DNA from 3 places in the Pseudarthrobacter sp. MEB009 genome. Region 1 is predicted to be linked to each of the others. Evidence: riboswitches for the same ligand, from Rfam matches in the RefSeq annotation. Region 1 holds a riboswitch; each other region holds the start of a gene.
What was found. A riboswitch is a leader RNA that binds a small molecule or an ion and turns the genes downstream of it on or off. The one in region 1 is predicted to bind cyclic di-AMP.

Region 1 (7,780 bases):
ACCTCACCCTCGAGTGGCTGTGCGAGGACGTGGCCGATGTTTTGGTCCATCGGGACCACCCGCTGGCCGGCCGGACCGAGGTTGAACCGGCCCACCTGGTGGGGGAACGGTGGATCAGTACGCCCAACGGGGCAATCTGCAACGAAGCCCTGCTGCGGATCTTCACCGGGCTGGGCCGGGTGCCCAACATCCAGGTCTACGATCCTGATTTTGCCACGCACATCGCGCTGGTCCAGCAGGGCGCCGTGGTGGCCCTGGTGCCGCGGCTGGGCCGGGGGGTGCTGCCGCCGGAGGTGGTGGCCGTGCCGGTCACCAACCCGGCGCAGGCACGGCAGGTGGGGATCGTCTACCGCCGCACCATGACAGCCAGCCCGGGCATCAGGCACGTGGCAGCGATACTGCGGGAGATCAGCGGGCCCGCGGAACTGTAAAGCTGGTGATCCGGGCGTCCTGGCCGTCCAGTTCAGCCCACGTCTTCTCCGTCTCCAGCACCGTGAGGGCATTTGTGGGGTACCGGGTGGCGGCGTCCATGTAGGCGTCATGTTCCGAATCACGCGACGCCAGGTGCATGGCCAGGTCCTGGACACCGGGCAGGTGCGAGATCAGCATCAGGGTGGTCACGGTATCCGGCACCTGGTTGACCACCGAGAGCATCCGCAGCGCGGATGCGGCGTACAAGCCACCTTCCAGCTTGGGCGTGGGCGCCTTATCGCCCAGTTCCGAGCACACCCAGGTGCAGGTCTGCCGCGTCCGCAGCGCGCTCGAGCAGAGGATGAAATCCGGCAGCACGTTATGGTCCACAAGCCAGCGGCCGGCGGCGGGCGCATCGCGGTGCCCCCGTTCCTCCAGCGGACGGTCATGGTCGGCCACCCCGCCCGGCCAGTCAGCCTTGGCATGGCGCATCAGGACCAGGCGTTTTACGTGGTGCTCACTCATGGCCCAAGCCTATCGTCCGCCCCGCACCCAACCGCGGCGGCCATCTGCCTCCGGGCGGTGGTAAGGCTAGATCGAGTATTCCGGAGCGGCCCAGACAACAACTTCGGGGTGCTCGTAGAAGCGGTAACCCTGGCCACGGACCGTGCGCACCGTGTTGGCCAGGCGTCCCAGCTTGGAGCGGAGGCGGCGGATGTGCACGTCGATGGTGCGCTCATTGGGCACTTCCTCGGCGTTGCGCCACAGCCCCTCAAGAAGCTCGTCACGGCCAACCGTGCGGGTGCCGTTTTCCACCAGGTAGTTCAGGAGTTCGAACTCCTTGAAGGTCAGGTTCAGCGACTCGCCGTCCAGGTGCACCTCGCGGCGGGCCAGGTCGATCAGGACGCCGGAGGGCCGGGGTTCCTGGGGAAGCTGGGGACGCGGGGTTTCGGTGCGCTGGCGGGCGTTGACGGTGGGGTCGCCAAAGGTGGAACGGACGACGTCGAGCGCGGAACCGGGGGTGCCTGCCGGAGCCACGGCAACGGCGGCGTAGCTTTCGGCGCCGGTGACCAGGGACTGGGCGTAGGCCCGGATTTCCTGGGCGAGCTTGGCGATGGAGGTACCTGCGGCTGCGGCGGTTTCCTCATCGATGCCCATGTAGAGAACAAAGCCCCGGGCCACGTTCTCGTTCGCCACAGGGCGGACGGCGTTGGGCCCGGCAATCACGGGGGTGGGGGCCGTAAGGGGCGCGGGCTCGGCAGGAACGGCGCGGAGCTGCCCGTAGGAGTTGGGGTTATATCCCTGGGGGGCGTAGCCCTGCGCAGGGAAGGTGTTTCCGCTGCCTGCGGGAGCCAGCGCGGGGCGGGGTCCGAAGCCCGGGCGAAGACCCGAGGGCTGGCCGGCCTTGGCGGCGTTACGGACGGAGATGTGGACGTATCCGGATGCAACGGTCATGTTGTGCTTACCTCAATGTGAATGGCCGCCTGGGCGGCTCGAATGCTGGGTTTCCCCGCACTGCGAATTGGGGAGGGACGCCCGACGCTGGGCTGGGGGCGAATGCCTAAGAACTTCGGAGGGTGGGAAGTCAGGCGTACATTCGACAACAGCGCATGTCGGCAGCAGCGGGTGTGCTGGGCCAATATTCTGCGGCTGCAGGTGCTGTTGAGTTCTTGTTCACATTGGAAGTGTGACGCGTAACAATGCCAACTTGCAAGTAACAATGGACGGCATCGTCCGCATGGTGAGACAAAATGCGCTTTTGTGTTGCAGATCACGATTCTGTCCGGCGTAAAGAATAACGTTCGTTATCCGTTCAGCACCTGGAAAATCCATGTTGTTGAGAACAATATTCGGCAATTCCTTCTTTTAGGATTAAGAACTTCAGCCAAGCCGAATTCACGAAAATTCCTCCCTTCCCGCACCCTGCTGTCCAGCCGATGTCCGGCTTCTCCGGAAAAAGTTCCCGGTGCGCTCCCGCAAGATCCCTGCAGCCTGGCCCCTGGACGTTCTTCGAAAGCGCTGGAGCCGGTCGGGACTCCCGCCAGCTGCGGCGGACGTTCCAACCTGAGCGGCACCCAGGTCGCTAGGCTGGGATTCACAGCCTGGACACAGGAACCCCAAAGCCGGGCTTAACCGAACGATCGGAGAGTTGTCCCATGGCCACTTCGCACTCCATGACCAACAACCTCCCCCAGCTGTCCCACCCGGACGGGTCCCCCATCCGGGCCCTGGTGGTTGACGACGAGCCCAGCCTCTCCGAACTGATGAGCATGGGCCTGCGCATGGCGGGCTGGTCCGTTGCCGTGGCCGCGGACGGGCCGGAGGCCGTGAAGCTGGCCAAGGACTTCCGCCCGGACGTCCTGGTGCTGGATGTGATGCTCCCCGGCTTTGACGGCGTCGAGTTGCTGGGCCGGATCCGGGCGTTCGCCCCGGAGGTACCCGCGCTGTTCCTGACGGCCAAGGACGCCATCCATGACCGGATCGTGGGCCTGGCGGCGGGCGGGGACGATTACGTCACCAAACCATTCAGCATGGAGGAGGTCCTGCTGCGGCTGCACAGGCTGGTGCAGCGTTCCGGGGTGGCCGCCATGGATACCTCCGAACTGGTGGTGGGCGACCTGGTCCTGAATATCGATACCCGGGAAGTGACCCGCGCCGGTGACGACGTGCAGCTGACCGCCACCCAGTTCGAGCTGCTCCGCTACCTGATGGAGAACCCCAAGCGGGTCATCAGCAAGGCCCAGATCCTGGACCGGGTGTGGGACTACGACTTCGGTGGCCAGGCCAACATCGTGGAGCTCTACATTTCCTACCTGCGCAAAAAAATTGATGCCGTGCACCCGCCCATGATCCATACCGTGCGCGGTGCCGGCTACGTCATCAAGCCTGCAGAGTAGGTTCTGTGGCCACCACACCAGCCCCGGAGGCACCCCGCCGGAGCGTGCTCCGACCCGCCACCTGGCATCTGCGGACGCGCTTGGTGGCGTTGGCCATGGCCCTGCTGATCGCCATCTGCGGCGCGGTGGGGGTGGTCAGCTACGCCTCAATGGATGCCTTCCTCACCCGCCAGCTTGATGCCCAGCTGAGCCAGGCGGCGGAGCGGGCCAACGATCCCGGCCGCCCGCCGCAGGGCGGCTTCAACGGCCGGGACCCACTGGACGCACGGGGCCAGAGTGTGGGCACCGTCAACGCCAGCATCCGCAACGGCCAGGTGAACACGGGCGGTTTCCTCGCCTCAGACACCACCCGCACCCCCCTCGCGGCTGACGACAAGCCTGTCCTCCTGGGCCTGGCGACGGACGGCAAGCCAGTGGACCGGGAACTGTCCAACGGCAGCTACCGGCTGGTGGCCGTCGAAACCTCTTTCGGCGACGTCCTGGTGACCGGGCTCCCCCTGGCAGTCAAGGACAGCACGCTCACATCGCTGGTGTGGACATTCGTTTTTGTATCCCTGGGCGGTCTCCTGCTGGTCGGGCTGATCGGCACCGTCCTGATCCGGCGCACCATGAAACCGCTGGAACAACTCTCGGAAGTGGCCACGAGGGTCTCCCAACTGCCGCTGGACGCCGGCGAGGTGGCACTCGCGGTGCGCGTCCCGCCGTCGAACTCCAATCCGGGCACCGAGGTGGGCAGCGTGGGGCACGCGCTGAACCTGATGCTGGACAACGTGGCCAGCGCGCTGCAGGCGAGGCAGAAAAGTGAAACCAAGGTGCGCCAGTTCGTGGCTGACGCCTCGCATGAACTCCGCACCCCGCTGACGGCCATCCGTGGTTACACGGAGCTGATGCGCATGACGGAGCAGTTCACGCCCGACGGTGCCCGTTCGCTGGCACGCGTGCAGAGCCAGTCCGAGCGTATGACGGCGCTGGTGGAAGACCTGCTGCTGCTGGCGCGGCTGGATGAGGGCCAGCCGCTGAAGCTCAGCGAGGTGGACCTGACGCAACTCGTGGTGGAAAGCGTCAGCGACGAGAAGGTGATGGCACCCGGACACAATTGGCGCTTCGAACTGCCGGACGAGCCTGTGGTGGTCACGGGCGATCCAGCCCAGCTCCGTCAGGTCCTGATGAACCTGCTCTCGAACGCCCGGAAACACACGCCGGCCGGAACCACCGTCCTGGCTGGGGTGGGTACGGCCGACAACACGGCGTTCGTCACGGTGACGGACGACGGCGGCGGGATCCCGGCAGGGTTCGTGGACCAGGTCTTTTCACGCTTTGCCCGCGCGGACGCGGCCAGGAAAGGCAGCGGCGACCAGGCCGGGGCCGCCGCCGCGGAGGGCACCAGCGGGCTGGGGCTTTCCATCGTCCAGTCGATCATCGAGGCGCACGGCGGGAAGGTCTGGGTGACGTCCGAGCCGGGCAGGACGCAATTCACCATCTCCCTCCCGCTCGCGGCGGCCGCCTCCACAACCTGACACGCCGCCGTCGTGATGTCCGTTACCTAAATGTGACTTAAGCTTCGGACTCCTGTACCGTCGAAAGGGTGCGGTTCCCGTTCGGGGCGCATGTCCGGATGACGCCTAGCTCTGCCGCTTCCGGATCCTTCTTGACCCATGGCAGAGGCGGGGGACCCACAGTCCCGGGCACTGCGTGCCCTTGGGGTTAAGCCATTTTCGTGAATTTTCCGGATGGCCGGATGCCCTCATCCGAACCCGACAGCTAACTCCGCAGGTGTGAGAGGCGATCCATCATGTCTGAATTCCCGGTAGAAACGCGCCCGAAAAATGGGGCCGACAGTCCATTCCACACCAAAAAGCGCGGCATTGCCGTCCTGGGCCGGCGCACGGCCATCCTCGCCGCGTCCTGCGCCCTGCTGGTGGGAGTCGGTGCCGCCGGCCAAGCCACCAGCTCCGTCACCTCCCCGGTGGCGGCTGAAACAAAAGCCGCCGAGGCAAGCTCCTCACTGAGCCTGGAGAAGAGCGAAATCCAGGCTGCGCCGAGCGAATCTGCGGCGCCGATCGCTGTTGCACCCCAGGCCGCCGAGCCCGCTCCGGCTGCTCCTGCCGCGGAACCGGCGCCCGCCGTGGAAGCCGCTCCTGCACCGGCCCCCGAGCCTGCACCGGCACCGGTTCCCGAGCCTGCCCCAGCGCCGGAGCCCGCTCCCGTCGTCGCGGTTAATGACCCTGCCGGTGCGCAGGCCTATGCGGCGAGCCAGCTGGCATCCTACGGCTGGTCGGCGGACCAGATGCAGAGCCTGCTGACGCTCTGGACCAAAGAATCCGACTGGACCACTACGGCCACCAACGCGAGCAGCGGCGCCTATGGCATTGTCCAGTCGCTGCCGGCCGAGAAGATGGCAAGCTCCGGCGCGGATTACCTCACCAACTACCGCACCCAGATCAACTGGGGCCTGAACTACATCAAGGAGCGCTACGGCTCCCCCGCAGCCGCCCTGAACTTCCACCTCGCCAACAACTGGTACTAGGAGCCGCGGGGTCCATCCCGGCGGTCCCGTCCCCGGGACCGCCGGGTCGCCTACAGGTGACGCGGCGCTTCCGCGGGCACCATACTAAGGGGCATGAAATTCACCACCGTTATTGCCGGCTCCGGCAACAAGACCGGCATCGAAGTCCCGGCCAGCATTGTGGACGCCTTGGCGGCCGGAAAACGGCCGCCGGTGGTGGTGACGCTGAACGGGGCGTCCTACCGCAGCAGCATTGCCGTTATGGGCGGGCATTACCTGATCGGCCTGAGCGCAGCTAATCGTGAGCTGACAGGGGCGGGCGCGGGGGACGCCGTTGAGGTGGACGTGGTGGTGGACACCGAACCACGCGTGGTGGAGGTGCCCGCTGACCTGGCGGCCGCGCTGGCTGCAGACAGCACCGCGTCCGACGCGTACGCCGCCTTGAACTACAGCGCCCAGCGGCGCCTGGTAGAGCCCCTGGCCCTGGCAAAAACCGAAGAGACCCGGGCCAGGCGCGTGGCCAAGGCAGTCTCGGACCTGAACCCTGGCCAGCAGCACGGTTAGCCGTTCAGCGCCCCAGCGCCCCAGCCGGCTTTGCACGTCACCCGGCTCCTGGCGTGCCCGTCCGAATTTTCACGGCAGGCCGTCAGCTACATGGGTGGAAGTTTAGCCATGCACTGGACGGCCCACTGGTTGCCGTCCGGATCCTTGAAATACACAAACTCACCCCAGCCGGGGTCCGAGATATCCGTGACATCCACACCGTTGGCTTTCAGGTGCCGGTGCGCCTCCTGGATGTCAGGAACCACCAACTGCAGGTTGGGGGCGGACCCTGCCGGCGCATCTGAGAGCCCCTCGCCGATTGCGATGGAGCAGCCTGATCCGGGCGGGGTCAGCTGGACGAAGCGCAGGTTCTCGTTGACCCGGTGATCGTGGTCAAGGGTGAAACCCACTTGGTTCGCATAAAAATCCCGGGCACGGTCCACGTCGGAGACGGGCACCAGTACAAGTTCAAGTTTCCAGTCCATCCGCTCAGGGTAGCCCGGGTGCCGGGGCCAGGAAAGGGCTCCTGGCCACGGGTTCGGCCACCGCTGACCGCGCCGGCAGTTTTTGCGCGGCCCGGTGGCTGGTTAGCCTGCGATGCCGTAGAGTCGGTCGCCGGCGTCACCGAGGCCGGGAACGATGTAGGACTTCTCGTTGAGCCGCTCGTCAATGGAGGCCAGCACGATTGTCACATTGGACTCGCCCAGCTCCTCCTCCAGCTTCGCCAAGCCTTCCGGTGCTGCGAGGAGGCAGATGCAGGTGACGTCCGAGGCGCCGCGCTTGAACAGGAACTTGATGGCCTCGCGGAGTGTGCCGCCGGTGGCCAGCATGGGGTCCAGGACGAAGATCTGCCGGTCGGTGAGGTCTTCGGGCAGGCGCTCGGCGTAGGTGATGATTTCCAGGCTCTCCTCGTCCCGGGCCATGCCCAGGAAACCCACCTCAGCGGTGGGGACGAGCTTGGTCATGCCTTCAAGCATTCCCAGCCCCGCGCGCAGGATGGGAACCACCAGTGGTGTGGGTTTGGTGAAGGCGGTGCCCACCGTGGTGCTGACGGGAGTCTCGATGGTGACGGGCTGGGTGCGGACTTCGCGCGTGGCCTCGTAAGCCAGCAACGTCACCAACTCTTCCGTCAGTTGCCGGAACACCGGCGACGGGGTGTTTTTGTCCCGCAGGACGGTGAGCTTATGGGCGACCAGCGGGTGGTCCACAACAAGAGTGCGCATGGGTCTAAAACTATCATCCGGCGAACAGGTGGATCGGGCGTGCAGGCCCGTAAAGGCACTGTGGGTTGCGCTACTTCTGCTCCTCGCGAAGGACCGGGTGCTCAAATGTCGGCGCGGGTCCGGCGTGGGCCTTCCTGCGGGTCAGATGGAACAGCCTGTGGGCCAGGATCACCATGCCCACCCACGCCAGGCCCAGGAAC
Region 2 (7,780 bases), on a different contig from region 1:
GTGCCGGCGGGGAAGCTCAAGGGGCAGCTGCGCCATCAGGCCCGCCAGGGTCAAGATGTCCTGCTGCAGCTCCCAGACCTCCTGCTGCAGTTCGGCGATCGCGATGCGTCCCAGCCGGTACTGCGGAGCCGTTCCGGCCGTCGCCTTGTCGCCGTAAGGAGTGGCCGCAAACGTCCACCCTTGCGCCACATCGGGGTTGGCTGCAGCCTCCACGTAGAAGTCCACCGCCATGCCGCTGCCCAGCAGCTTCAACGGGATGTACTGGTTGCGGGGCGAGATGGCCTTGATGATGCTGCCGTCTGCCCGCCAGGCGATGCCCTCGCACTGGAACCCCGGCACCTCGGTGGTGAAGCCAAGGTCAACCACCACCTCGACGGCGGTACCAGGCCCGGTGCCCCACGTTTCGGGGACCTCGCCCTGCACGCGCAGCCAGGTGGTCCCCCACGGCTTGCCCCAGGCGGCGTTGTGCTCCTGTGGAAGGAATTCCTGGCGCATGGCCTCCAGCGCGGGGACCGGCTCGTCCGGAACCTCCCAGCTGGTCAGCGTCAGCGGCAGGCTGCGGCTGTATACGGCGGGGTTGATGCGCTCACGCAGGAACCTCTCAAGGCGGACTTCCGTGATCCGGCGGTCGTCATGCAATCTGGGTCCTCTTTAGCGCTGGGAAGTGGACCAAGATGTCCATTCGATGGATAAATCTACCGGGTGCTTTCGGTGATAGCTACCCCGGCACACGGGCCGCGGGTAGCCCGGGCTGCAGCTCCCGGGCCCTCAGGATGGCTGAACAGCAGCGCCGGGTGGGGCAATGCGGCCGGCCCCGGCATAGACGTTAAAGCTGGTGCCCCGGCTGAAGCCGGCCAGGGTCAGCCCGCTGGATTCCGCGAGCTCCACTGCCAGGGACGACGGCGCACTGACGGCGGACAGCACCGGGATACCTGCCAGGGCCGCTTTCTGGACCAGTTCAAAGGAGGCGCGGCCGGAGACCTGCAGGACCGTCCCGCGCAGCGGAAGGAGGCCTTCCCGGAGGGCCCACCCCACCACCTTGTCCACGGCGTTGTGCCGGCCCACGTCCTCCCGGACGCACAGCAGCCGGGCGCCGCCGTCGCCGTCTATGGTGAACAGTCCGGCGGCGTGCACACCGCCGGTGCGTTCGAAGACGGCCTGCCCTTTCCTCAACTGGTCCGGCAGGGACGCCAGGACTTCCGCGGCCACGGTGAGCGGATCGCCGGCGGGGCTGTAGTGCGAGGACCTGGTCACCGCATCCACCGAGTCGGTGCCGCAGATTCCGCAGGCGCTGGAGGTATAGGACCGGCGTCCGTGGTCCGGGACGGTGACGTCCGGGCGGAGCTGGGCTTCGACCACGTTGAAGGTCTGGACACCGTTTTCGTCTTCGCCGGCGCAGAAACGCAGGGACGGCAGCTGTCCGGGCTCCCAGATGATGCCCTCGGAGACCAGGAAACCAGCCACGAGGTCAAAATCATCGCCCGGCGTGCGCATGGTGACCGAGTGGCTCAGGCCGCCCAGCCGGATCTCCAGCGGTTCCTCCACCGCCAGGATGTCCTCCTTGTGCCGCACCGGGAACTCGAGGGCAGCCGCTGAGCCGTCCAGGACATACCTGTGCACCTTGCGGCGCTGTGTCACCCTGCCCATGTCTGCTCCGTCCTGCTCATCGATCCATCATCCCAACGTGGCGGCCGGCGCTCAACCAAGGAGTGCGCTCCAGTCCACCGGGCCGGCCGCAGCTGGTTTTGCCGCCGGCCTGGCTGGCCGGGTGGCAGTCCTGGGTTTGGCTTTGGCCTTGGCGGCCGGGTCGGCGGGGGCCGGCAGGTCCGGACCCCAGGGCAGGGCGAAGGCCGGGACCGGTTCGCCCAGTTGGACCCCGTGCGGCGGCACCACCAGCACGCCGTCGGCGGCGGCGAGGCCGCGCATCATGCCGGGCCCGGTGTGCTGCGCGGGTGAGGCCATCCCATATACGAGCCGGAACGGCATCAGCCGGGTGCGCCCGGGCTCGGGTTCGATCATGGTTCCGCACGGCACCTCCTGCACCGGCGGCAGCGGCGCGTGCCCCAGCGCAGCCAGCAACGGCCCGCCCACGGTGGACAGCGCCAGCATGGCGGCCAGGGGGTTGCCGGGCAGCCCCAGGATAAAGCGGCCGTCGGGCAGTTCGGCGAGCACCACCGGGTGCCCGGGCCGCATCGCGATGCCGTCGATCAGCAGCCGGCCGCCCAGCCCGGCAACGGCTTTGCGGAGGTGGTCGGTGCCGGAGAGCCCGGTTCCTCCGGTGGTGATCACGACGTCGGCCGGCAGGTCCGCCGCACCGGCCACCTCCGGAACGTCGTCCTCCAGGGCGCCCAGCCAGTCGTCGTAGGCATCGCCGATCCGTTGCCGGCCGCCGTCCATGCCGCCGAGCATGGCCACCGCCCCGGACAGTTGCGGGCCGAAAGTGTCGCGGACCTTGCCCGGTCCGGGCACGCCGTTGTGGACCACCTCACCCCCGGTCAGGAGCAGCCTGACCAGCGGTTTGCCCTGCACCTGCAGGGTATCGTGGCCGGCGAGGGCCGCCAGGGCGATGTGCGCGGGGTTCAGTGTCACACCGGCCTTCACCAGGACGTCTCCGGTCAGCGCTTCCTCACCGGCCTTGCGGATGTGCTGGCCGTTCCGGGGTTCGCCGGGCCGGGCCGCACGGCCGCTGGTGAGGACGGGCAGGCCGTCCTCGTCGCTGGTCAGCACGGCGGCCTCGGTGCGCAGGATTGCCTTGGCTCCGGGCGGGATGAGTCCGCCCGTGGCGATGGGGCTTGCCTGGTGGGGCGCCAGCCGGGTGCCTTGCTCCGCCAGGATCCACGGCCCGCTGCCGTTGACCGCCCAGCCATCCATGGCCGAGGAGGCGTAGTGCGGCATGTCCTGCAAGGCCACAATGTCCTGTTCCAGGCGCCTGCCCAGGGCGAGGTCCAGCGCCACCGGTCCGGCCGGAATCGGTGTGGCTGCGTCGAAGGCGGCCTGCCGCGCCTCTTCCCACGTGTGGGCAAGGCGTGTTGGCGGCTCCGTTTGCTCGGGCTCCTGCGTTTCCTGGTGGGCTTCGGTCATTCGCCGGCTGTCCCGGCGGCGTCCTCGGCATAGGCGACGGCCAACCCCCGGGCCACGGCCAGGACGGCGTCCATGGCTGCCGGATCCTGGACCTGGCCGGGTGCCGACGCCAGGCCTGCGGCGTAACCGGCAATAAACGTTGTCAGGGGCGCGGCCGGGCGGACCACCGAGTGCGCTGCTACGCCGGCGAGCGAGAGGACGGCGTTCACATCCACGTGGAAGCCCTCAAGTTCGTAAGCCTGCAACAGTGCCCGGCACCATTCCTCGAGGGTCTCTTCCTGGCTTTTCACGTGCTGCCTCCAAGGTAGCTGCGGCCGCGGGCGTCAGGGCCCGTATGTGGTTCCTGACCTTCAGCGGCAATTCCTAGTGCGGCGGCGTCGTCCCACGTATCCACATCTGCTGTGGAGCCGGCCGGGACGGTGACGGGCTGCACGTCAAGACTAGCAAGGAGGGACCGGACCGAGCCGTTCGTCAGGCGGCCATCGGCGGCCAAGGCAGCGGCCGCCTTTTTTAGCCCATCTGTGCTGTAAAGGCCGGCCAGCGGCTGGTTGGTGCCGTCGGCTGCCCGGGCGATCACCCCCTGCTTTCCCGCGTCCGCCGCATCGGGGAGCGCCGCGCACAGCACCCGAACGGCTTCCGCGGCGTGCGGCATATCGCAGGCAAGCACCAGGACAAAAGCGGCCGGGGCGTGTGCGTGCGGTCCGGCCAAGGCTTCCAACCCGGCCAGGGCGTCCAGTCCGGCCGCGATGGCAGCTGCCGGCCCGGCAAAGGCCGGCTCCTCCCGGCAGGACTGCACACCGTCCGGCAGGGTTCCGGGGTCCGGCCCCACCACCACCCTGCGGGCCGCGCCGGAGGCTGCTTCGAGGGCACGGTCCAGGAGGCTGGCAGCGCCAAGAACCAGGTCCTGTTTGGGGGTTCCGCCCAGCCGGGATGACCTGCCGCCGGCAAGGATTACAGCATCAAATTCAACCGGGGTACCGTCCACTCCCCCAGCCTAGCCACGGACGGCTCCGCCCGCACAGCCGGTATGTGCTGCCGTGGCAGCGGTCAGGCAGCGCGCTCCGGCAACAGGAAGGGGTCCCAGGCGGGGGTCGGCTTTTCGAGTTCCTTGATCTGCCAGATGGCGCCGCGGGGCGGGGCAGGCACAAACCGCAGTTTCCAACCCATTTCGCCGGGCGTGTGGTCACCCTTGACGTTGTTGCAGCGCAGGCAGGCCGCCACCAGGTTCTCCCACGAGTCGGCTCCGCCGCGTGATTTGGGCTGGATGTGGTCTATGGTGTGCGCTGCCTTGCCGCAGTAACCGCAGGCATGTCCATCCCGGCGCAGCACCCCCCGGCGGCTTACCGCTGTTGACTGGTTATACCGGGGACGGATGTAGCGGTTCAGCAGGATAACGGAAGGCCTGCCCAGGATCTCCTGCGGACCCACGACGGGATCGTCGCCTTCGGCCACAACGCTTGCCTTGCCCGTGAGCACAAGCACCAGCGCCCGGCGGAAGGTGATAACCGCCAGCGGTTCATATCCAGCATTCAGAACGAGAGTGCGCATGCACGTACCTCCGGCCGCACCCGTCAGGGGCACGAGGGCCGGCTGCCCCCGGCGTGTCCGGGCTATGGATCGACATGACAAGAGTAAACAACGAAACGCGCTATCAACTAATTCCGGAGTTCACCGGTTCCGTGTCGTTGCGGCAGCTCCCTGCGGGGCGGCATCACATGGCAGGGCCTGGCGGCGGATGCACGAAGGACCCCCGCACCGTGGTGCGGAGGTCCTTCGGAGTGTGGCCTTTGGGCGGTTGACCCCGGCCGGGCCTGGGGTTCCCGGGAACCCGCTGGAATCAGCTGACGCGGATAAACACGGGGCCGGAGCCCACGTTGGCACTGAACACGATGGTCTGGTTGCCGTTGAAGCCGCCGTGAACTGCCTGGCCGTTGCCTGCGTAGACAGCGATGTGGGCCATGCCCGAGCCGCCGTTGGCGTAGTAGATCAGGTCACCGGGCTGAGCCTCGGCGGCACTCACGGTGCGGCCCAGGGAGAGGTAGCCTGCAGGCCAGTCGTGGAAGTTGATGCCCACTGCTGCGAGGGAGTTGGTGACCAGCATGGTGCAGTCCTGGACCACACCCAGCTGGGCGTAGGCGGCGGAGAGGATAGCCGCGCCCTTGCCGCTGGCGGGGGCCTGGGCTGCGGGTGCAGCCGCCGGAGCGGGAGCCGAGGCAACGGTGGCCGTGACCTTCGGTGCCGCAGCAGGCTGCGCAGCAGGGGCTGCGGCGGCGGGCGCTGCGGGCTCGGCTTCCTGGACGGTAACTTCGGGCTCGGGCTCAACAACGGGAGCCGGCGTGGTGGTCACGGCCGGTTTCTCGAAGGTGATGGCGATGGTCGAAGCGGCGGAGATGGGGGCGTCAACCGTCGATTCAACTTCCAGGCCGGACAGCGGCGCTGATTCACGCTGGGTGCTGGCGTCTGCAGCGTTGGCTGCGATTCCGCTGGTGAGGACCAGGCCGGAAGCTGCGGCGATGACGGCAGCCTGGCGTCCGAAGACTCCGGCGTTGCTGCCGACAGCCTTGGCAATGACGGTGATCGAGTTGGTTTTGGTGACCTCGGCGCGATGCCGTGCGATTGCACGAGTAGTCATCAGTTCTCTCTTTCGTTGTCCCGGGCCCTGCTGGTGGGCAGGCCCGGGGCGTTGGCCGCGCCGGCATCTTGGGGGTATTCCGGCGCGTCCAGAACGGGGATTTGGTGATTGGCGTGAAGCGGTTTCGAGCAAAGAAAAAGTTCCCGGGGCCGAAGCCCCAGGAACTACTTGCCGAGCGTGTAGAACGAGGAGGAGCCCGTGGCTGCCACTGCGTGGAGCAGGGTGCCCTGGGAGGGGTTGAGCGCGCTGATCATCATGCCGTTGCCGACGTAGATACCAACGTGCGCGCCGCCATTCTGCATGACCAGGTCACCCGGCTGCGGGTTGGACGTGGGCGTCATGGCGTTCCAGGCATTCGTGCGGGGAATGCTGATGCCGGCCTGGGCGTAGACCCACTGGGTGAATCCGGAGCAGTCCCAGCCATTGGGGCTGGTGCCGCCCCAGACGTAGGGACGGCCGATGCCCGTGTAGGCGATGGCTGCGATGCCGGACGTCGAAGCCGCAACAGGCGCGGCCTTCTCTGCCGGCGCTGCTGCCGCGGCCGTAGCTCCGGCTGCGGCCGGGGCTGCTGCCGTTGCGGTGGCTGCGGGGGTGGCCTGCACTCGGACCGGCTCCGGCTTCGGCGCAGCAATGGTTGTGACCACTGTGCGTTCGAAGGAAACGGTGGCGGTGGGAGCGGCGGTGACTGCCAGCGCGGTCTGGGCGGTGCCGGACTCGGTGGAAGCGGACACTCCGGCAGTGGTGTCAGCAGCTGTGGCAGGCAGTCCCATGGTCAGGATCAGGCCCGACGCGGCGGCGAATACTGCCGCCTGGCGACCTACTGTCCCGGCATTGGCACTGACGGCTTTGGAAACACTGTCCAAAGGGCTGGTGCGAACCGTGAGCGCACGGTGGCGCGCAGAATTGTGGCGTGAAGACAAGAAGGTGGCCTCTCCCAATGCCTGCGAGGTGAGCTGTCGGATTCGGATGGGAGTCACCCGGCCGCGCTGCTTCCTGGGAAGCTTTGCGACTTAACCCCAAGGCCTTCGATACAGCTGAAGGCCAAAATTGGTTCCCCCGCCCCTGCCAGACGATGAAATGCGAACGGACCTTGAGCGGTGGCAGAGCTAGGCAATCCACTCAAGAGCGTCAAGTTCGGAAAACTTGACGCAAGTTAGACGGTACAGCAGTTTCGTTTCAATGTCACATTCAGGTCACGGCGGATCTCGGCGATCCGGTAGTGAACCATCATTTGACTAGAGCCAGCCGGTAGGATCGACGACTTCGCCGTTGACCTGGACCTCGAAGTGGAGGTGGCAGCCGGTGGAAGCGCCCGTGGTGCCGCTCAGGGCCACCACATCGCCGCGGGACACCGTCTGGCCTTCCTTCACAGTGAAGGAGGAGAGGTGGTTATAGGTGGTCTCCAGGCCATTGCCGTGGTCGATCACCACGCGGTTTCCACCGCCGTACTGGTGCCAGCCGACGAATGTCACGGTTCCGGTTGCAGCAGCAAGCACGGATGTGCCGCACTGGGCCACGTAGTCCTGGCCACGGTGGAAGTCGCCGTTGCCGCCGGTGATGGGGCTGACGCGGTAGCCGAAGGGAGAGGCAGTGGTGAGCGTGGCCAGCGGCGCAGCAAGGCTGCCTGCCGAGGCCGCCCGGGAGACGGCGCTGGCGGACTGGGCGCTGAGCAGCTGCTTGAGCTTGCCGTCCGGATCGGCCTGGGTCACCACAGCGGAACGGCTGAAGTCCAGCTGGGCGCCGGCTTCTGCGGAGATCCGGGGCTGCGGGGTTACTGCGGCGGCAGCCACGGGGGTGGCTCCGGGTGCGTCGGTTGCAAGCACGGGGCTGGTGGCCGGGACGGTCACGGTAAGGACCAGGCCCGTGGCAGCCAGGGCGATGCCGGCTTTCTGGCCCATGCCGCTGGCCGACGCGAAGTCGGTGATCTGCCGGAAGGGACCCCTGCGGCGGCGCGCGTCGCGGTGGAAATCGCGCGGGCGCTCCGTGCTGGTGGCTTCAGCTGCCCGTGGCGCCGAAGCGGGGACGGCCGCACGGCGGCGTCCCCTGGAGGTCTGCATGGTCAAGAAC
Region 3 (7,780 bases), on a different contig from region 1:
GGCATGGTGTGGCTGCCGTTCCTGCTGGCCTTTGTGGTGGCCACGCTCACCGCCTTCTCCTACCTGGAACTGGTGACAAAATACCCGCAGGCAGCAGGAGCGGCGCTGTATGCGCACAAGGCCTTCGGCATACACTTCGTCACCTTCCTCGTGGCTTTCGCCGTGGTCTGTTCCGGCATCACCAGCGCCGCCACCTCCGCCAATGTCCTGGCCCAGAACTTCTTCGGCGGACTGGAGGTCAACGGCTGGCTGGCCAAGCCCGGGCAGGGCGTGGTCACCGTGGTGGCCCTCGTTTTTATGCTGGTCCTGGCCGCCATCAACCTCCGCGGTGTGGGCGAGAGCGTGAAGTTCAACGTGGTGCTCACCCTGGTGGAGATGCTCGCACTGTGCATCGTCATCGGCGTCGGCTTCTACGTGATGGCCCAGGGAACAGGCAACCCCGAACAGGTCTTCGTCTTTACGGACTACCAGGACAAGGGGCTGTTCCTGGCGGTCACGGCCGCGACCTCCATCGCGTTCTTCGCCATGGTGGGCTTCGAGGACTCGGTGAACATGGTGGAGGAAACCAAGGACCCTGAGAAGATCTTTCCCCGGACCATGCTCACCGGCCTGGGCATCGCCGTCATCCTCTACATGCTGGTGGCCATCTCCGTGGTCAGCGTGCTTTCACCCACGGAACTGGAAGGGATCCGCGAGGCCGAGGGCGCTGCCCTGCTTGAAGTGGTCCACAAAGGGTCGCCGGACTTCCCGATCGACCGGATCTTCCCGTTCCTTGCCGTGTTCGCCGTGGCCAACACGGCCCTGATCAACATGCTGATGGCCAGCCGGCTGATCTACGGCATGGCCCGCCAGAGGGTCCTGCCGCGCCAGCTCGGCAAGGTCCTGCTGGTCCGCCGGACGCCGTGGGCAGGCATCGCGTTTTCCACCGCCCTGGCCCTGGGCCTCATCATCTACGTCACCAGCGATCCCAAGAGCAACATCGTGGCGAACCTGTCCGGAACCACCGCCTTCCTGCTGCTGTGCGTGTTCACGGTGGTCAACGTGGCCTGCCTGATCCTGCGGCGCAAGCCGGAAGCGGCCGGGGCGCACACCTTCCGCTCGCCCGGCCTGCTGCCCCTGGTGGCCGCCCTTCTGTGCGGTTTCCTGGCCGGTCCATGGGTGGGCCGCAACCCGATCCAATATCAGATCGCCGGGGGCCTGATGGCCATCGGCGTTGTGCTGTGGCTCATTACCTGGCTGATCAACCGGCGCTCGAACGGCGGCGATAAGCTGAAGGCATGAGCGCTGCCGCAGAAACGACCTTAACGCTGGACAACCGCTTCGCCCGCGAGCTTCCCGAACTCGCTGTCCCGTGGCAGGCCGAAGAGGCGCCGGACCCTGCACTGCTGGTCCTCAACGATGGCCTGGCGCGGCGGCTGGGACTCGATCCCGAATTCCTTTCAAGCAACGACGGCATCCGCCTGCTGACCGGAAACGATGTCCCGGCCGGCGCCACACCAGTAGCGCAGGCATACGCAGGGCATCAGTTTGGCGGCTACTCGCCGAGGCTGGGCGACGGCCGGGCACTGCTGTTGGGCGAGGTGACCGGCCCCGACGGGCACCAGCTGGACCTGCACCTTAAAGGCTCGGGCCGCACGCCCTTCGCCCGGGCAGGGGACGGCCTGGCCGTGGTGGGCCCCATGCTCCGCGAGTACCTGGTCAGCGAGGCCATGCACGCGCTGGGCATCCCCAGCACCCGCGCCCTGGCCGTTGTGGCCACCGGGCGGCAGGTCCGCCGCGAAGGGCTGCTGCCCGGAGCCCTCCTGGCCCGCGTCGCGGCCAGCCACCTGCGAGTCGGCAGCTTCCAATACGCCCGGGCCGCAGACGACGTGGACCTGCTGCGGCGGCTGGCCGACCACGCCATCGCCCGGCATTACCCGGCAGCTGCTGCCGCCGACCAGCCCTACCTGGAGCTCTTCAGGAATGTCCTGGCGGCGCAGGCGGACCTGGTGGCACGGTGGATGCTGGTGGGATTTGTGCATGGCGTGATGAATACCGACAATATGACCATCTCCGGGGAAACCATCGACTACGGGCCCTGCGCGTTTATGGACGCGTTTGATCCCGGCGCGCTGTACAGCTCCATCGATACCGGCGGCCGGTACGCCTACTCCAACCAGCCGATAGTGGCGGAATGGAACCTTGCCCGGCTTGCCGAAGCGCTGCTGCCGCTCCTCCACGAGGACCAGGAAAAGGCGGTGGAGCTGGCAGTGGAAGCACTGGGACTCTTCCGGCCCGCTTACGGTGCGGCCTGGCAGGCAGGGATGCTGGCCAAGCTGGGACTGCCGGCACCGGCGGATGGCTCACCTGCAGACCCTGAAACCGCCGGGCTGGTTGACGGCGCACTGGCCTTGCTCAAGGACGGCCCCGTGGACCACACGCAGTTTTTCCGCAACCTGGTCAAGGCCGCCCGGGGTGACGCCGGACCGGTCCGCGGCATGATGATGGACCTGGCCGCGTACGACGCCTGGGCGGCGCGGTGGCTGGCCCGGCAGCCGGACCCCGCCCTGATGGACCGGACCAACCCCATCTACATTCCGCGCAACCACCTGGTGGAGGAAGCCCTGGCCGCCGCCACTGCCGGTGACTTGGCACCATTCCACCTGTTGCTGGACGCCGTTGGCAGCCCGTTCACGGAACGGCCGGGCCTGGAGCGGTTCGCGGAAGGGCCGCCGGCCGACTTCGGCGCCTACCGGACCTACTGCGGCACCTGAGGTCAGGCCGGGCCCGCTGGTTCGGGGCCCCGCCGGTTCCGCGCCGCATTCCTTAAACGCCAAGGGCGGCAGCGGGACTGATCCCGGCTGCCGCCCTTGCGGTGGTGCAGGCGCTTGCTGCGCCGCGAAGCTACGCTACGCGGACGAAGGAAGCTCCGGCGAGCCAGCTGATGGAGTGGACCTCGGTCTTGTAACCGTCCACGCCGCCGCTGACAACCTGGCCGTCGCCGGCGTAAACGCCAACGTGGCCGGCGGTGATGACCAGGTCACCGGGGGCCGGTGAGCCCACAACGCTGCCGTACTGGAAGAACTGGCCCGGGGCGAGGTCGCCCACGGACTTGCCTACCGAACGCAGGGCCTTTTCCACCATGGCGGTGCAGTCCTGGCCAACGCCCAGTTGGCTGTAAGCCGAGGCGAGGATTGCGGCGCCGGTACCGGTGCCGGTGGAGGCTGCCGGAGCGGACGCGTAGCTGAGGTTCATGCCGGTGTTGGCCGGGGCGGCAACGGCTGCAGCCTGGACCGGGGCGGGAGCCGGGGCCGGGGCGGACACGGGGGCTGCCACGTAGCCGGCGCCTGGGATCTGGATCTGGTCGCCCGGGTAGATGACGGCCGAGATGGACAGCCCGTTGGCGGAGAGGACGTCGTTCAGGCTGACGCCGTTGGCCGAGGAGATGGCGCCCAGCGTGTCACCCGAAACAACGGTGTGGACATTGCCGGCAGCGGCAGGGGCAGGCGCTGCAGCGGGCGCTGCCGGTGCCGAGTACGCCTGGACGTTGCTGGTTCCGGTGGTATCCGGTGCGGTCACGCCGGCGTGGGCCGGGGCGCCGATGCCGAACGCGATGCCGGATGCGGCGGCCACGGCCAGGGCCGGGCGGCCCAGGGACTTGGCCTGCGACTTGGCGGAAACTGCCAGGCCTTCAAGAACGATGGAATGGGTCGGCACCGCGCGGTGACGGGCAGCCAGGGTGTTTTTTGACATGATAGATCGCCTCTCCCATGCCTGCGGGGTGAGCTGTCGGGTTCGGGTTGGAGCTACCCGGCCGGGAGCACCCCATCAAGGACAGAGGTGCTATCGACTTAACCCCAAGGCTTCAAAGAAGCCGTGGAAACTTGGTTCCCCCGTCCCTGCCATCCGGAAACGATTGATCCCAGGCCAGCGGCAGGGCTCGGCATGCTGGTGGGAGTGCCCCGTTGGAGAGGGACACATCAAGACCATAACCCAGGTGCCGACCAATTGTCACATTTGGATAACATGCGAGGTGGGCCTCTCGGATCCCTGTTTTGTCCATCGCTGGTGTGTTGCCGGGCCCCTGAACTCGAAGGACGCCATCCGGTCAGCCGGCCGCACAGGCCTTCGTCACAAAGTCATAAAGTTGGCCGCGCAGGGTGGCTCCGGCAACGAGTTTCAGTTGTCCTGAGCGCATCCCCACTGCCACCCGGACGGGCAGCAGTGTGCCCACTTTGTCTTCCGCCACAGCGTGCGCGTCACAGCGCGCGGGCCGGAGCCGCAGGTTCATAACGAACGGCGCATCTCCCGCCCTGACAACGGTGTCAACGGGCCAGGGATCCGCCGACGCTTCCGCCAGCAGCGTGGTGCCTTCGAACCGTTCGAGGGTCAGCCGGCCGCTCCCGCGGGCCCCGCCAGCAGGATCAACCAGCAGGTGGACGACGGCGGTGCGCAGGTCCGGCGCGACGGCCAGGTCCGGCGCCAGGGCCAGATCCGCTACCGCTGCCGCAGCCGCCGAAAGGCAAAGTTCAGCGTTGTTCCGGGCCAGGATTCCGAGGGGATCAGTTGCCTCCAACGCGATGCTGGTGGGGGTGGGAGCGGGGGCGGGCGGTACTGTGGCCGGGGCGGTGGCGTCTGCCGCCGGCAGCGTCAACGTCGCTGTGGCCACCGCGGCAGGCCCGCTGGAAGTGGGCCGCCCCGGCTCCGGACAGGCAGCCGTGGGCAACATTGCGGTTCGGATTTTGGCCTGGTGCGGTGGCACGACCACTACACCGCCCGCGGAGTCCCAACGGATGTCCTGCTGGAACAGGGAAGTGCTGAGCCGGGCGTCGCTGACCGTGACCGGACTGTCTGTGCTGTTGGTAATCAGCAACTCAATGCCATGCCGCCCGTACTGGTCCCGGGACTGGTTTACTTCCACGGTGAGTGCCGGTTCTGCGGCGGCTGGAGTGGACCACGCCGGCGTCGGATTGGCTGGGGGAGAGCACGCAGTCAGGGCGGCCAGGGCCAGGCCGGCAACGGCCGCCGTTGCGCAGCGCGGCGTGCCACGTGAAGGACGGCGGGGAGTGCCCATGGCCCCAGTCTAGGTCCACGTTTTGCAGCTCCCAATGTAACGATGTGGACACTTCAGCGTGTTCCGGCGGACGGACGCCGGTAGGCTTCGGGACTATGTCCCCGTTCGTTTCCAAAGTGCGGTCGCCCCTGGCCGGCGGCCTGTTGGCACTTATCCTGGCCGGCTCGGCCGTTCTGCCGCCCGCCATGGCCGGCGAGCCGGCGCCGCCCTCGGGCTATCCCTCGTGGGAGGACGTGCAGCAGGCCAAGGAAACCGAGGCCGGCAAGGCAACGGAAATCGCCAAAATCAACGAGCTGCTGACGGGACTGGCAGCACAGGCCGAAACACTCGGCGGCCAGGCCGTAACCGCCGCCGCAGACTATGGCGTGGCCGATGCCGCGCTCCAGGCAGTGGATGCCAGGCTGCTGTCGTTGGCCGCAAAAACCGCAGCAGCCACTGCCGACGTGGACCGGCACCGGAAGGAGCTGGGGGCCCTCGCCGTGCAGTCCTACAAAACAGGCGGCACCAACACAGGGTTCTTCGTGGCCCTGGACGCGTTGGAGCACAACAACGTGCAGGGCCTGAACGTGGTCCAGATGGTAGGGGACAAAACGGCCGCGCTGGTGGAAAGGGCTGCTTCCGCCGCCAAGGTGTCTGAATCCCTCCGCGAACAGGAGCAGGCAGCCCGGACCGAACGCGAACGCCTCACCGCTGAGGCTGCCACGAAACTGAAGGCCGCCCGCGATGCGCAGGCCGGCATGGCCCGGCAGATCGACGACGGGCAACGGCGTGGTACCGAACTTACGGCCCAGCTGGCGTCGCTGAAAGGCACCACCGCGGCTGTCGAGGGGGAGTACCGGCAGGGCGTGGAAGCCGAAGCCGCCTACCAGGCCGCGCAGGATGCCAAGCGCAAGGCTGCCGAAGAACTGGCCCGCCGGCAGGCCGACGACGCCGCCAGGGCAGCTGTGGCCGCTGCCGCTGCAAAACCCGCCCCGGCCAACCCCGCCCCTGCAAACCCGGCACCCGCGAACCCCGCCCCCGCGATCCCGGCACCGGCGAACCCCGCCCCAGCCCCGCAGGTGCCGGTGGAACCCGTCCGGCCTCCCGTCGTCGTCCCTTCCGTGCCCGGCGGCGCCGTTAATGATCCCGCTGGCGCGAAAAACTACGCGGCGGGCAGGCTGGCCGGTTATGGCTGGGGCCAGGAACAGTTCCCCTGCCTGTCCCAGCTGTGGATGAAGGAGTCCGGCTGGCGGACCACCGCCACGAACCCGAGTTCCGGAGCGTACGGGATTGCCCAGTCCCTGCCCGCAGGAAAGTACGCCAGCGCCGGCAGCGACTGGCTGACCAACTACCGCACCCAGATCGAATGGGGGCTGGGCTACATCAGCGGCCGCTACGGCTCGCCCTGCGCGGCCTGGAACCATTCGATCGCCTACAACTGGTACTGATGGCACGGCCAGGACTGTCGAAGGCCAGCGCCGACCGGTTCCGGCTGCTCCTGGAAGAGGAGCGCGCCCGGAAACTGGCTCTGGTCGCTGCCCTGCGGGCCGAAATAGCCGGTGCCAGCTCCGCCCGGCAGGACTCCAACGTTGATGACGAGCACGACCCGGAAGGCGCCACCATCGCCTTCGAGCTCTCGCAGGCGTCCGCCCTGGCAGCGCAAAGCGCCGCTGGCCTGGCGCAGGTCGACGCCGCGCTGGCCCGGATTGCCGACGGTACCTACGGGAGCTGCCTCGAGTGCGGCGGGCCCATTGCCGAGGGCAGGCTCGAGGCCAGGCCCTGGACGCCCTACTGCATCAGCCACTCCTCAGCGGGACGGGGCCGGTGACCGCCGGCGGTTCCGTGGGTCCGGCCGTGGAATTCATCGACATCACCTTGCAGAATGAGGGCGCCTGGTACCGGGCGGACGACGTCGGGTCCCGGCTGGGCGGTGTCCTCGCCTCCTACGGGTCGTCCGTGGGTGCCGTGCGGGGCACCATCCGGGACGCGCTGCGGAAGTTCCGGGACCTCGACCACGACGGGATCCTCCTGCTGGCCTCCGCCTTGTGGGCCCGGCCGGCACCCGGCGTACTCCCCGCTTTTGAGCGGCGGCTGGCGGCCGTGGTGCTGCTGCAGACCAGGGTCCGGACCCTGCTGCATTCCGACCTGACCCGCCTTGAAGGGTTCCTTCGCTCCGCGGCTACCGGGGAACTGGCTGACCCGCTGCTCGCCGACGTCGTGGCGCCGATGCTGGCGGGGTTTAGCACCATGGAACGGCGGAAAGCCGAGGTGGTCCTGTCCAGGTGGCGGACCGATCCGGCCGCAGAACTGCGGGACGCCGCAGCGTACCTCGACCAGGCGGTGCCGGGCGCTTCGGCCGGCTGACAGATAAGGAGACATGTCCGTGAACGCATCCCGGGACCTTGAACGGTTCGTGACTGCCCAGGAGGGCGGGGTTTACGACGACGCACTCGCCCAACTCCGCGCAGGCAGCAAAACCGGCCATTGGATGTGGTTCGTGTTTCCCCAGATCGCCGGCCTGGGCCAGAGCCCCACCTCCCGCAGGTACGCCATCAACTCACTGGCTGAGGCGCGCGCCTACCTGCGGCACGGGCTCTTGGGCCCCCGCCTGCTCGAATGCACAGCCGCCCTGATGGACCAACCCGGCCGGTCGGCCGTCAGCATCCTGGGGAGCATCGATGCACGCAAGCTAAAGTCCGCCATGACCCTGTTCCTCCGGGCAGACCCCGGTGAAGCCCTGTTCCAGGC

Region 2: linked by a shared signal. The riboswitch ahead of QRN07_RS15115 (C40 family peptidase) and the one ahead of QRN07_RS18920 (aggregation-promoting factor C-terminal-like domain-containing protein) in region 1 are both predicted to bind cyclic di-AMP.
Region 3: linked by a shared signal. The riboswitch ahead of QRN07_RS00990 (C40 family peptidase) and the one ahead of QRN07_RS18920 (aggregation-promoting factor C-terminal-like domain-containing protein) in region 1 are both predicted to bind cyclic di-AMP.

What each region holds. Positions count from the first base shown of each region.
Region 1 is NZ_JARVTC010000021.1:4,450-12,229, reverse strand. Features, by position in the region: gene QRN07_RS18945 (LysR family transcriptional regulator) at 1-431, shown strand, start outside; gene QRN07_RS18940 (SixA phosphatase family protein) at 409-936, opposite strand; gene QRN07_RS18935 (winged helix-turn-helix domain-containing protein) at 1,003-1,866, opposite strand; gene QRN07_RS18930 (response regulator transcription factor) at 2,568-3,308, shown strand; gene QRN07_RS18925 (sensor histidine kinase) at 3,314-4,825, shown strand; cyclic di-AMP (ydaO/yuaA leader) riboswitch at 4,944-5,095, shown strand; gene QRN07_RS18920 (aggregation-promoting factor C-terminal-like domain-containing protein) at 5,101-5,835, shown strand; gene QRN07_RS18915 (YdeI/OmpD-associated family protein) at 5,929-6,378, shown strand; gene QRN07_RS18910 (glyoxalase superfamily protein) at 6,465-6,842, opposite strand; gene upp (uracil phosphoribosyltransferase) at 6,945-7,580, opposite strand; gene QRN07_RS18900 (phosphatase PAP2 family protein) at 7,651-7,780, opposite strand, start outside.
Region 2 is NZ_JARVTC010000014.1:164,681-172,460, forward strand. Features, by position in the region: gene QRN07_RS15080 (alpha-mannosidase) at 1-639, opposite strand, end outside; gene fdhD (formate dehydrogenase accessory sulfurtransferase FdhD) at 769-1,647, opposite strand; gene QRN07_RS15090 (molybdopterin molybdotransferase MoeA) at 1,699-3,081, opposite strand; gene QRN07_RS15095 (DUF6457 domain-containing protein) at 3,078-3,371, opposite strand; gene mobA (molybdenum cofactor guanylyltransferase) at 3,368-4,066, opposite strand; gene QRN07_RS15105 (HNH endonuclease) at 4,129-4,629, opposite strand; gene QRN07_RS15110 (NlpC/P60 family protein) at 4,919-5,713, opposite strand; gene QRN07_RS15115 (C40 family peptidase) at 5,878-6,576, opposite strand; cyclic di-AMP (ydaO/yuaA leader) riboswitch at 6,638-6,812, opposite strand; gene QRN07_RS15120 (M23 family metallopeptidase) at 6,949-7,770, opposite strand.
Region 3 is NZ_JARVTC010000002.1:172,560-180,339, forward strand. Features, by position in the region: gene QRN07_RS00980 (APC family permease) at 1-1,281, shown strand, start outside; gene QRN07_RS00985 (protein adenylyltransferase SelO) at 1,278-2,753, shown strand; gene QRN07_RS00990 (C40 family peptidase) at 2,884-3,732, opposite strand; cyclic di-AMP (ydaO/yuaA leader) riboswitch at 3,736-3,901, opposite strand; gene QRN07_RS00995 (hypothetical protein) at 4,088-5,053, opposite strand; gene QRN07_RS01000 (coiled-coil domain-containing protein) at 5,149-6,480, shown strand; gene QRN07_RS01005 (TraR/DksA family transcriptional regulator) at 6,480-6,860, shown strand; gene QRN07_RS01010 (DNA alkylation repair protein) at 6,857-7,396, shown strand; gene QRN07_RS01015 (DUF1810 domain-containing protein) at 7,410-7,780, shown strand, end outside.